3 regions of the Streptomyces sp. NPDC020917 genome follow, and region 2 is predicted to be linked to each of the others. Evidence: riboswitches for the same ligand, from Rfam matches in the RefSeq annotation. Region 2 holds a riboswitch; each other region holds the start of a gene.
What was found. A riboswitch is a leader RNA that binds a small molecule or an ion and turns the genes downstream of it on or off. The one in region 2 is predicted to bind cyclic di-AMP.
Positions count from the first base shown of each region.

Region 1: linked by a shared signal. The riboswitch ahead of ACH4TG_RS07310 (M23 family metallopeptidase) and the one ahead of ACH4TG_RS21265 (M23 family metallopeptidase) in region 2 are both predicted to bind cyclic di-AMP.
Region 3: linked by a shared signal. The riboswitch ahead of ACH4TG_RS20065 (transglycosylase family protein) and the one ahead of ACH4TG_RS21265 (M23 family metallopeptidase) in region 2 are both predicted to bind cyclic di-AMP.

Region 1 is NZ_JBIRRR010000002.1:716,730-720,300, forward strand. It holds gene ACH4TG_RS07300 (DUF4240 domain-containing protein) at 1-503, shown strand, start outside; gene ACH4TG_RS07305 (N-acetylmuramoyl-L-alanine amidase) at 526-1,182, opposite strand; cyclic di-AMP (ydaO/yuaA leader) riboswitch at 1,655-1,795, shown strand; gene ACH4TG_RS07310 (M23 family metallopeptidase) at 1,807-2,841, shown strand; gene ACH4TG_RS07315 (hypothetical protein) at 3,067-3,372, opposite strand; gene ACH4TG_RS07320 (XRE family transcriptional regulator) at 3,450-3,571, opposite strand, start outside.
Region 2 is NZ_JBIRRR010000009.1:196,708-200,278, reverse strand. It holds gene ACH4TG_RS21275 (M16 family metallopeptidase) at 1-127, shown strand, start outside; gene ACH4TG_RS21270 (M16 family metallopeptidase) at 148-1,512, shown strand; cyclic di-AMP (ydaO/yuaA leader) riboswitch at 1,787-1,976, shown strand; gene ACH4TG_RS21265 (M23 family metallopeptidase) at 1,990-2,943, shown strand; gene ACH4TG_RS21260 (GntR family transcriptional regulator) at 3,226-3,571, shown strand, end outside.
Region 3 is NZ_JBIRRR010000008.1:285,620-289,190, reverse strand. It holds gene eno (phosphopyruvate hydratase) at 1-1,158, opposite strand, end outside; gene ACH4TG_RS20065 (transglycosylase family protein) at 1,372-2,076, opposite strand; cyclic di-AMP (ydaO/yuaA leader) riboswitch at 2,079-2,232, opposite strand; gene ACH4TG_RS20060 (transglycosylase family protein) at 2,586-3,571, opposite strand, start outside.

The sequences.
Region 1 (3,571 bases), on a different contig from region 2:
CCCTCCTGCGGACGCCGCTCGACGGCATCATCGGCTTCCAGGCGGGCCTGGAACGGCGGGTGGCGCAGTCCAGGACCTGGAGCCTGTGGGCCGCCGCCGACCGCGTCTTCGGCGGCTGGTGCTCCGACGACACGTTCTGCTACTTCCAGCACTGGCTGATCGGCCTGGGCCGCCCGGTGTTCGACGCGGCGGTCGACGACCCGGACTCCCTCGCGTACGTCCCCGAGGTGCTGCGGCTGTCCGCCCGCCCCCGCGAGAGCTGGTACGACGACCACCCGACCTGGGAGTCGCTGGACCGGCTCGCCCCCGAGGCGTACGAGCGCGTGTCGTCGCTCCCGGCCGACGCCCTGGACGCCGCCGTCCGCGCGCGGCGGGCCGCCTCCGGCCCGCGCGGCACCACCGGTACGGCGCCGCGCGGCGACCGGTGGAGCGCGCTGGACGAGCCGGAGGCGGCCCGCCGGCTGCCCCGGCTCAGCGAGATGTTCCCGCTGCCGCGGCCCTGAGCGCGGGCGGGGTCCGCGGCCGTCAGACGCCGTTGACCAGCCGGATGTACCGCACCCAGTCCCAGTTGGGCCCGGGGTCGGTGTGGTCGGTGCCGGGCACCTGGTAGTGGCCGATGATGTGGTCGCGGTCCTTGGGGATGCCGTACTTGTCGCAGATCTCCGCGGTCAGCGCGGCCGACGCGTGGTACATCGCGGTGGTGAAGTACGACGGCTGGTCCACCCAGCCCTCGTGCTCGATGCCGATGCTGCGGGTGTTGTAGTCCCAGTTGCCGGCGTGCCAGGCGATGTCCTTCTCGCGCACGCACTGGTCGATCGCGCCGTCCGCGGACCGCACGACGTAGTGCGCGGCCGCCGCGTGCGTCGGGTCCTGGAACAGCTTGATGGTGTCGGAGAAGGTCTCCTGCGTCACGTGGATCACCACGAGGTTGACCGGGTAGGCCGTGGGGCGGCTGGACACCGTGTAGTTGGAGGTGCTGGCCGGGGCCCAGGTGGCGCCCGGGTAGTCGACGGCCGCGGCGGAGGCCGTGCCGCGGCCGGTCCACAGCTCGCCGGCAAGTCCCGCGGTGGCCGCGGCGCCGAGCGCGAGGCCGCCGCGCAGCAGCGAGCGGCGGCTCGGCGGGGCCGAAGGGCCGGAGGCGGTCCCGGCGTGGGGGGTGGGGGGATTGCTGGGACGTGCCATGGCGGGCTCCTGAGGCGTCGCAGTGCGGACGTACCGCGGACGGATATGGACGAGTGCATGACAAGAACGTCGAGCCTGCCCATCGTGGGGCCGGTCGCCGCGGCCTGCCAAGCGGTTCGCGAATTGGCACAGGTCCAGACCGCTGGCACCCGGTGCACCGGGCGGCCGGCACCCGGTGCACCGGGCGGCCGGCACCCGGTGCACCGGGCGGCCGGCACCCGGTGCGCCCGCCGTCCGCCGCCGACCGCGTCCGCTCGCTCACTGACTGTAGTCACTCGCGTCGTCCCCGCATAACAACTGACACACGCTCATCTCTCCGCCAGGTCACGCCGGCTGACCGCTTTACGCCTTCTGTGCGCCGTGTGTCCGATTGGTTCCGCCGCCAACTCCCCGATTCGGCTTGGATTTCCCCCCCGGCTCTATTAACGTTCGATAACGCAGCGCGGTCGTCACCACCGCCGTCAGAGGCGGCACCGTGCGCTTGCCGAATCCCGTCCGCGGGAACCGGGGACCCGAGATCCTGGGGTGAATCGGGCGGCCGCAAGGCCGTTCGTAGGAGACCTTCCTGCTCCGAACCCGTCAGCTAACCCGGTAGGCGAGAGGGAAGGAAAGGAGAGCGCCCCCGTGGCGTCGAACCAGCCTGCCTACGCACCCGCCCGGCCCGAGACCGAGGCCGGAAACGGCGACGCGCCGCGGCCGGGACCCGACGGGGAGCAGCCCGCCTTCGCCTTCTTCGCCGACACCCACTCCACCGGTGGCTCCGACGCCGCGCGCACCGCCGCGGACTCCAGCGCCCACCGGATGCCGCGCCAGCGCACCATGGCCCGCGGCGGGACCGTGCTCGGCATCGCGGCGATGGCCGCCGTCGGCGCCGGCGGTGTCGCCGCCGCCGCAACGCCCGGCGCCCCCGCGCCGGGTGCCGCGCCGGCGGCCATCTCCGTGCCCGACGTCGTCCCCGCCGAGGCCGACCCCGTGCCCGCCTCCGCGGCGGCGCCCGCCGCCACCCCCGCGCCGAGCGTCATCAGCGACCCCGGCGAGGCGCTGCGCGCCCGCATCATCGGCCAGGCCACCGCGGAGCGCGAGGCCGCCGCCCAGGCGAAACGGGACGCCGCCGCGAAGGCCGCGGCCGAGCAGGCCGCCCGCGAGGCCGCGGCGCGCAAGGTGCGCGAGCAGGCGGCCGCGGCGAAGGCCGCCGCCGAGGCGAAGGCGAAGGCCGACGCGGAGGCCGCGGCCAAGGCCGAGGCCGAGCGCCTGGCCGCGCTCGCCGCCTCCTACATCAAGCCGCTGGCGTCCGCCACGCTGACCAGCACCTTCGGCGAGGCCGACCCCTGGGGCAACCTGCACACCGGGCAGGACTTCGCCGCCCCGACGGGCACCCCGGTGCACGCCGTGCACGGCGGCACCGTCACCTCCGCGGGCTGGGCCGGCGCCCAGGGCTACCGCGTGGTGCTCACCCTCGACGACGGCACGCAGCTCTGGTACTGCCACCTGTCGACGATGTGCGTGACCGAGGGGCAGGTGACGACCGGCGACACCGTCGGCCGCGTCGGCGCCACCGGCAACGTCGCGTCCCCGCACCTCCACCTGGAGGTCCGTCCCGGCGGTGCCGCCCCCGTCGACCCGCTCCCGTGGCTCCGCTCCCACGACGTGGCGGTCTGACGACCGGCACGCATCCCCCGAACCCCGGCGGCCCTGGCGAACCCCCCCTTGTCAGGGCCGTCGGCCTGTCCGCGGAAGGTCGAGCCGCCCGCTCCCCGTGGCCCCGCAGGGCGCCCTCCCGGACGTACCCAACTGGGGCGCCGCGCGACGGCGTGACCCGGCCGCGGGCCGGCCACGCCGTGCCGACGACCCACGGTCCGGGCCCGAACTCCCGCCGGGCGAAGGCTACTTGGCGGAACGGCCGGCGACGGCCCAGGAGGCCGCGGCGACGGCGCCGGCGACGGTGAAGACCGCGGGCCAGGCGCCGAGCTTCTTGGCCAGGGGGTGCGAACCCGCGAAGGCCGCCACATAGGCACCGGTCAGGGCAGCGGCCGCCCCTGTGCCGGCCTGCTGCCGCCACTCGCGGGCGGCCACCGCGCCGGCCGCGGCCAGCGCCGCGCCGCCGAGTTCGCGCCGCTTGGTCCACCGGGCGATCGCATAGCCGCCGACCAGCCCGCCGGCCGCCACCGTGCTCGCCGAAACCCCAGCCATGCCGTCCTCGCTTCCGTCGCGCCCGCGGGGCCGCCCCTTGTCCTGGAACGTCCCGTCACGTGCCGTTCGGTCCGAGACTAAGCGGTCTCCCCGCCGCCCGGTGGCCCGGGGTCGACCGGCGCAGGGTCGACCGGGCCGGGGGCCGGGGCGAACAGCGGAGGGCGGGGGACCGGCCGCCCGCCCGCGTCGAAGAGCAGGA
Region 2 (3,571 bases):
GGTGTACGAGCCCACCGGCGGCCCGGCCGAGACCGAGGAGCAGGAGGGCGAGGAGCCGGACATCGAGGAGCAGGCCATCGTCGAGGCCGGGGACTCGGGCGCTGAGAACAAGGAGGGTGAGCTGTGAGCGACGCACGCGAGGCCGTCATGATGTTCCATCCGCAGCCAGCCGCGGGGGAGCCCAAGCCGTGGGCGTTCCCGGCGCCCGAGCGCGGGGCGCTCGGGAACGGCCTGACCCTGCTCACCAGCCACCGTCCCGGCCAGCAGGTGATCGCGGTCGAGGTGATGCTGGACGCGCCGCTGGACGCCGAGCCCGCCGGCCTCGACGGGGTCGGCACGATCATGGCCAGGGCCCTGTCCGAGGGCACCGACCAGCACACCGCCGAGGAGTTCGCGGCGGAGCTGGAGCGGTGCGGCGCCACCATGGACGCGCACGCCGACCACCCCGGCGTGCGGGTCTCCCTGGAGGTGCCCGCGCGCCGGCTGGACCGCGCGCTGACCCTGTTCGCCGAGGCGCTGCGCAGCCCGGCGTTCCCGGAGGACGAGATCAAGCGCCTGGTCGCCAACCGGCTCGACGAGATCCCGCACGAGCTGGCCAACCCGGCCCGCCGCGCGGCCATGGCCCTGTCCAAGGAGCTGTTCCCGGCCGAGCTGCGCTGCTCGCGGCCGCGGCAGGGCACCGAGGAGACGGTGCGGGCCATCGACGCCCCCGCGGTGCGCGCCTTCTACGACGCGCACGTGCGCCCGTCCACGGCCACCGCGGTGGTCGTCGGCGACCTCACCGGCATCGACCTGCCCGCGCTGCTCGACTCCACCCTCGGCCAGTGGACGGGTGGCACCGGGCAGCCGCGGCCGCGCCCCGCGATCACCTCGAACGACACCGCGCGGGTGGTGATCGTCGACCGGCCCGGTTCGGTGCAGACGCAGGTGCTGATCGGCCGCACCGGCCCGGACAAGCAGGACCCGGTGTGGGCGGCGCAGGTCCTCGGCACGTACTGCCTGGGCGGCACGCTGACCTCCCGGCTGGACCGGGTGCTGCGCGAGGAGAAGGGCTACACCTACGGCGTGCGGGCCTTCGGGCAGGTGCTGCTGTCGTCCGCCGACGGCACCGGCGCCGCGCTGCTGGCCATCAGCGGCTCGGTGGCCACCGAGGTGACTGGCCCGGCGCTCGCCGACGCCTGGCAGGTGATCCGCACCCTCGCCGAGGGCGGGCTCACCGACGACGAGCGCGACGTCGCGGTGCAGAACCTGGTCGGCGTGGCCCCGCTGCGCTACGAGACCGCCGCCGCGGTCGCCGGCACCCTGGCCGACCAGGTCGAGCAGCAGCTGCCGGACGACTTCCAGGCGCATCTGTACGCGCGGCTGGCCGCGACCGGCACCGTCGAGGCGACCGCCGCCGTGGTCAACGCCTTCCCGCTGGACCGCATGGTGGTGGTCCTGGTCGGCGACGCCGGGCAGATCGCCGAGCCGGTGCGGGAGCTGGGCATCGGCCCGGTGACCGTCGTGTCCTGACGCCCTCGTCGCGTCGTTCTCCTGAACCCCGGTGCCGCCCTGCGCGGCGCCGGGGTTCCGTGTGCCAGGAGCCGGCGCGCCCGGGGCCCGCACGTCCGGGGCGCGAAGTCCCTTGGGATTTCTGTCCTGTTGTGCCCGAATTGAGCGGCTCGCGGGCGTGTGTGGCGTGCGCTACATATCGACGGATCTGCTTGGTGTTCGCCGGACCGCCCGGATAGCGTCAACGCTCCCCGGCCCTGCAGGGTCGGGCACCGCCCGGCCGTGCCGGGCGCACATCCGCACATCGCCGAGTCCCCGTCCAGGGGAGCCGGGGACCCACCCCTCGTGTCCGCCGCCGCGCGGTCCTGAGGGAGTTCCCCCGGGGTGAATCGGGAGCCTTCGCCGTCGCCGGCCCAGGGGCGCCCGTAGGAGACCTTCCTGCTCCGAACCCGTCAGCTAACCCGGTAGGCGAGAAGGAAGGAAAGGAGCGACGCCTCCATGGCGTTCCGCGTTCGCCCCGCCCTGCGCGGGAAGCACCGGCGTCGGCGGCCCGGCCGTGCCGCCGCCACCCTGGCCGGCGTCGCCGTGATCGCCGGCGCCGGAGCGTTCGGCGCCACCGCGCTGGCCGCCCCCGACCACCATCCGCGCCCGGTCGCCGCCGCGGCCAAGAAGAACGTGCTGTCCCAGGCCACGTCGGTCACCGGCTCGCTGGCGAACAGCTTCTCCGCCCAGGCCGACGTGCAGCGTACGGTCGCCAACACCGCCCAGGAGCAGGTCCGGCAGGCCCGCGCCGAGGCCGAAGCCGCGGCCAAGGCCAAGGCGGCGGCGGAAGCGAAGGCCAAGGCGGCCGCGGCGGCCAAGGCCAAGGCGAAGGCCGCCGCGCAGGCGAAGGCCGCTGCCAAGGCCGCCGCTGCCAAGGCTGCCGCTGCCAAGGCTGCCGCTGCCAAGGCTGCCGCGGCCCAGGCTGCCGCGGCCCAGGCGGCGAAGGCCGGGGCGGTCAGCGCCGCCAAGCAGCCGGTGGCCGCCGCCACGACGGCCGCCGCAGACTCCGGCTGGACCAAGCCGGTCGACGCGTCCATCGGCACCCCGTACCACCAGGCCGGCTCCAACTGGTCCAGCGGCTACCACACCGGCGTGGACTTCCTCGTGGACTCCGGCACCCCGGTGCACGCGGTGGCCGCGGGCGTGGTCGTCTCGGCGGGCGCGGACGGCGCGTACGGCAACGACGTGATCATCAAGCACGCCGACGGCATGTACACCCTGTACGGCCACCTGACGCAGCCGCTGGTGTCCGCCGGCCAGACCGTCACCGAGGGCCAGGAGATCGGCATCTCCGGCGCCACCGGCAACGTCACCGGACCGCACCTGCACTTCGAGGTGCGCACCACCCCGGACTACGGCTCGGACGTCGACCCGATCGCGTACCTCGCCGAGCACGGTGTGACCGTCTGACGTCCCGCGTCAGGCACCCTGTACGGCCCGGCCGCCCACCGGTCGGGCCCGCCTCGAAGGCCCCGGTTCTGCCACCGGGGCCTTCGTGCGTCCCGGGCCGCCGCGGGTGCTTCCCCCGCAGCTGATCACCGCGGGCGGCCGCCCCGCCCGCCCGGAACGTGCCGCCCTGTCCGCAATAAAATCAAGAATTCGCCACCTCTTTTCCCTTTTCCGTGCGCCCTGGAATAGAGTCACGGGCATAATGCGGGGGAGGGAACGGAGTTCTGCGATGCGGAATCGGACGTGAACGGGGCGGACGGCACCGGGCGGCGTATCTCCGCCCAGGTGGTGTGCACGGCGATCCGCGACGACATCGTCGCGGGATTCTTCCCGCCCGGCAGCAGACTGACCGAGGAACTGCTCGCGCAGCGCTACGGCGTCTCGCGGGTGCCGGTGCGCGAGGCGCTGCGCACCCTGGAGTCCGAGGGGTTCGTCCGCACCCGCAGGCACGCGGGCGCGTCGGTCGCGGAGCCGACCGAGCAGGAGGCCGCGGACCTGCTGGAGATGCGCGGCCTGCTGGAGCCGCTGGGCGCCGCCCGCGCCGCCCAGCGCCGCACCGAGGCCCACCTCAAGGTGCTGCGCGGGCTGG
Region 3 (3,571 bases), on a different contig from region 2:
CTTGATCTGGCCGCAGTTCACGGCGACGGCCAGGTCGGCGATGGTGACGTCCTCGGTCTCGCCGGAGCGGTGCGACATCATGCACTTGTAGCCGTTGCGCTGGGCCAGCTCGACGGCGTCCAGCGTCTCGGTGAGCGAGCCGATCTGGTTGACCTTCACCAGCAGCGCGTTGGCGGTGTTGTTGTCGATGCCCTTCTGCAGGCGCTCGGGGTTGGTGACGAACAGGTCGTCGCCGACGAGCTGCACCTTCGCGCCGAGCTTGTCGGTGATGGTCTTCCAGCCGTCCCAGTCGTCCTCGAACAGCGGGTCCTCGATGGAGACCAGCGGGTACGCGTCCACCAGCTCCGCGTAGTACTCGGTCATCTCGGCGGCGGTGCGCTGCTTGCCCTCGAACGCGTAGGCGCCGTCCTTGTAGAACTCGGAGGCGGCCACGTCCAGCGCGAGCGCGACGTCCTGGCCCGGGGTGTAGCCGGCGAGCTTGATGGCCTCCAGGATGAGGTCCAGGGCCTCGCGGTTGGAGCCGAGGTTCGGCGCGAAGCCGCCCTCGTCGCCCAGGCCGGTGGACAGGCCGCGGGACTTCAGCACGCCCTTGAGGGTGTGGTAGACCTCGGCGCCCCAGCGCACGGCCTCGGAGAAGGACTCCGCGCCGATCGGCGCGATCATGAACTCCTGGATGTCGACGTTGGAGTCCGCGTGCGAGCCGCCGTTGAGGATGTTCATCATCGGGACCGGCAGGACGTGCGCGTTCGGGCCGCCCAGGTAGCGGAAGAGCGGCAGGTCGGACGCCTCGGAGGCGGCGTGCGCGACGGCCAGCGAGACGCCCAGGATGGCGTTGGCGCCCAGCGACGACTTGTCCGGGGTGGCGTCCAGGTCGAACATCGCCTGGTCGATCAGCCGCTGCTCGGTGGCGTCGTAGCCGACCAGCTCCGGGCCGATCTGCTCGATCACGGCGAGGACGGCCTTCTCGACGCCCTTGCCCTGGTACCGGTTCTTGTCGCCGTCACGGAGTTCGAGGGCCTCGAAGGCGCCGGTGGAGGCGCCGGACGGGACGGCCGCACGCCCGGTGCTGCCGTCGTCGAGGCCGACCTCGACCTCGACGGTGGGGTTGCCTCGCGAGTCGAGGATTTCCCGGGCTACGACGACGTCGATGGACGGCACGTTGTCTCCTTCAGAGAGCTGAGATGTCTTCTCGCCTTTTTTCGGGACGAGCCTAACCGCCCGGGGGCCGTGGACCGGCGGTCGGCCCGTCCCCTGAGACGGGTGTCGGCCGCCCGGGCGACACGCCGCGACGCGGCGGACCCCGCCCGGGCACGTCTGGGGGGAGTGCGTGCCGGGGCGGGGTCGCGGATGGGTTGCGGCGCCGTCGTCGCGTCAGCGCAGCGTCAGGTGCTGACCCGGGTAGATCAGGTTCGCGTCCTTGACGGTGTCCTTGTTCAGCTCGAACAGCTTGTGCCAGCCGCCGGCCACGTGGTGCGCCTCGGCGATCTTCGACAGGGTGTCGCCGTGGCGGACCACGTAGCTGCCGTGGCCCTTGGCGTAGTGCTTCCACGACGTGGCCGAGTGGGACGAGGCGGTGTGGCTGCTCGAAGAGCTGTAGGAGCTGGAGGAGCTGCTGGAGCTGCTCGACGAGCTGCTGCTGGAGCTGGCCGGAGTGGAGGTCGAGCTCGAGGAGCTGGACGAGCCGCCGGGGTTGATGTCGGGGGACGGGCCGCCCGCGGTCAGGCCGCCCGCGGAGGCGCAGGACCACGCGGACGGGCCCTGCAGGGCGAGGAGCTTCTCGGCCACGGCTATCTGCTGGTCCTTGGTGGCCAGGTCGGCGCGCTGCGCGTACTGCAGACCGCCGGCCGCCGCCCAGCTGGACTGCGAGAACTGCAGGCCGCCGTAGTAGCCGTTGCCGGTGTTGATGGCCCAGTTGCCGCCGGACTCGCACTGGGCGACCGCGTCCCAGGTGGCGACCGAAGCGGCCGAGGAGGAGGTGGCGCCGATCAGCGGAACGGCGATCGCGGTGCCGGCGACGCCGGCGACGGAGGCGAGACGCACGAGCGTCTTGGCGGAGGGACGACGGTGCTTACCCATGGAGAATTCCTCACCGACGCCTGCGAGGTCAGCTGTCGGGTTCGGACGTGAGTTGCCCGGCCGGGCCGCGTCGGCGGCGTGGAGATCGGCTTCACCCCGAGCCGGACGCGGTGTCGTACGCCCTCGCAGCGGGTTGCTGTCCGGTGCTGCGCGGCGTACGTCTGCCGGTCCGGCGGAAGACTTTGGGTCCCCCGCTCCTGCCTACGGCGCTCTCGCGTCGACTGTTCCCGTCGGCCGGCGGCAGGACTCGGCGTTCCGTTCCGGCGGGGCTCGCTGTGGCGAGCGAGAAGACGGTAAGCACACCCCCGTGAGGAGTTCAAACATTCCGATTTCGGACACCAACTGCGGGCGCATACCCGGCGAGTGGGGTAAACCGCAGGTCACGAGGGTGGATCTCAGCGCTCTGCGAGCGGGCGGTCACAGCGACCGGCGAGACCCTTGTCACATCCGAGACGCCCGCCGGAAAGCGGTTCGTCCGTTTTGTCGACCGGCCGCCATGACCCTTGATTTCAGCCGATGTTGAGGATCTGTCCGGGTTTGATGAGGTTCGGGTCGACGCCGATCACCTGGTGGTTGGTGTCGTAGAGCGCGTGCCAGCCGCCGTCGACCTGATGGTCCCGGGCGATCGAGGAGAGCGTGTCCCCGAGATCGACCGTGTACCTGCTCACATCTGAAGTGCCCGACTTGTCGCCCTTGTTGGCGTTACCCGGGGTAGTCGAGTCCGTCCTGCCGGAAGTGCCCGAATCGTCCTTGCCGGTGATCGAGTACAGCTCGGTCCGGCTCGCCTGGTCCGCGGCCGCCAGCTGCTCGTCGGTCGGGCTGTACGGCTTGGCGTGGCGCCCGCCGCCGGTGCTCGGAGCCGAGGGCGTGGTGGCGCCGTCGGACGGCGTACCGGAGCCGCTCGGGGCACCCGAGTCGCCCGGGGCGCCGGTCGACGGGTCCTCACCGGGCGAGGTCGCCAGCGGCCCCCCGGGGTCGGTGTTCGAGCCGCCGGTCACCCAGCCGTGGGAATCTGATGATCCGTCCGATCCGCCCTGATCATCCGAATTGCCCGACTCGTCCGAGCCGGTCGACGGCGTGGTCGCGCTCGCGGACGGCGTGCCGGAGATGCCGGGCAGGATGCCGGTCGGCACCGGCACGTCCGGCAGGGTGGGCAGGGGCACGCCGGGCAGCGTCGGCGTGGCCGACGGGGTGCCGGGGTCCACCTCGGGCGTGCCCTGGTCCTTGAACAGCCCGGTGTTCTTCTCGCAGCCCGGCCACGCGCCGGGTCCCAGGTCCGCGAGGATCTTCTCGGCCACCGTGATCTGCTGGGCACGGGACGCGAGGTCCGGGCGCGACGCGTACGCGTCGCCGCCGTACTGGTCCCAGGTGGCCTGGGTGATCGCCAGGCCGCCGTAGAAGCCGTTGCCGGTGTTCGCACTCCACAGGCCGCCGGTCTCGCAGACCGCGACCTTGTCCCAGGTGCCGTTGTCCGCGGCCTGGGCGACGGACGCCC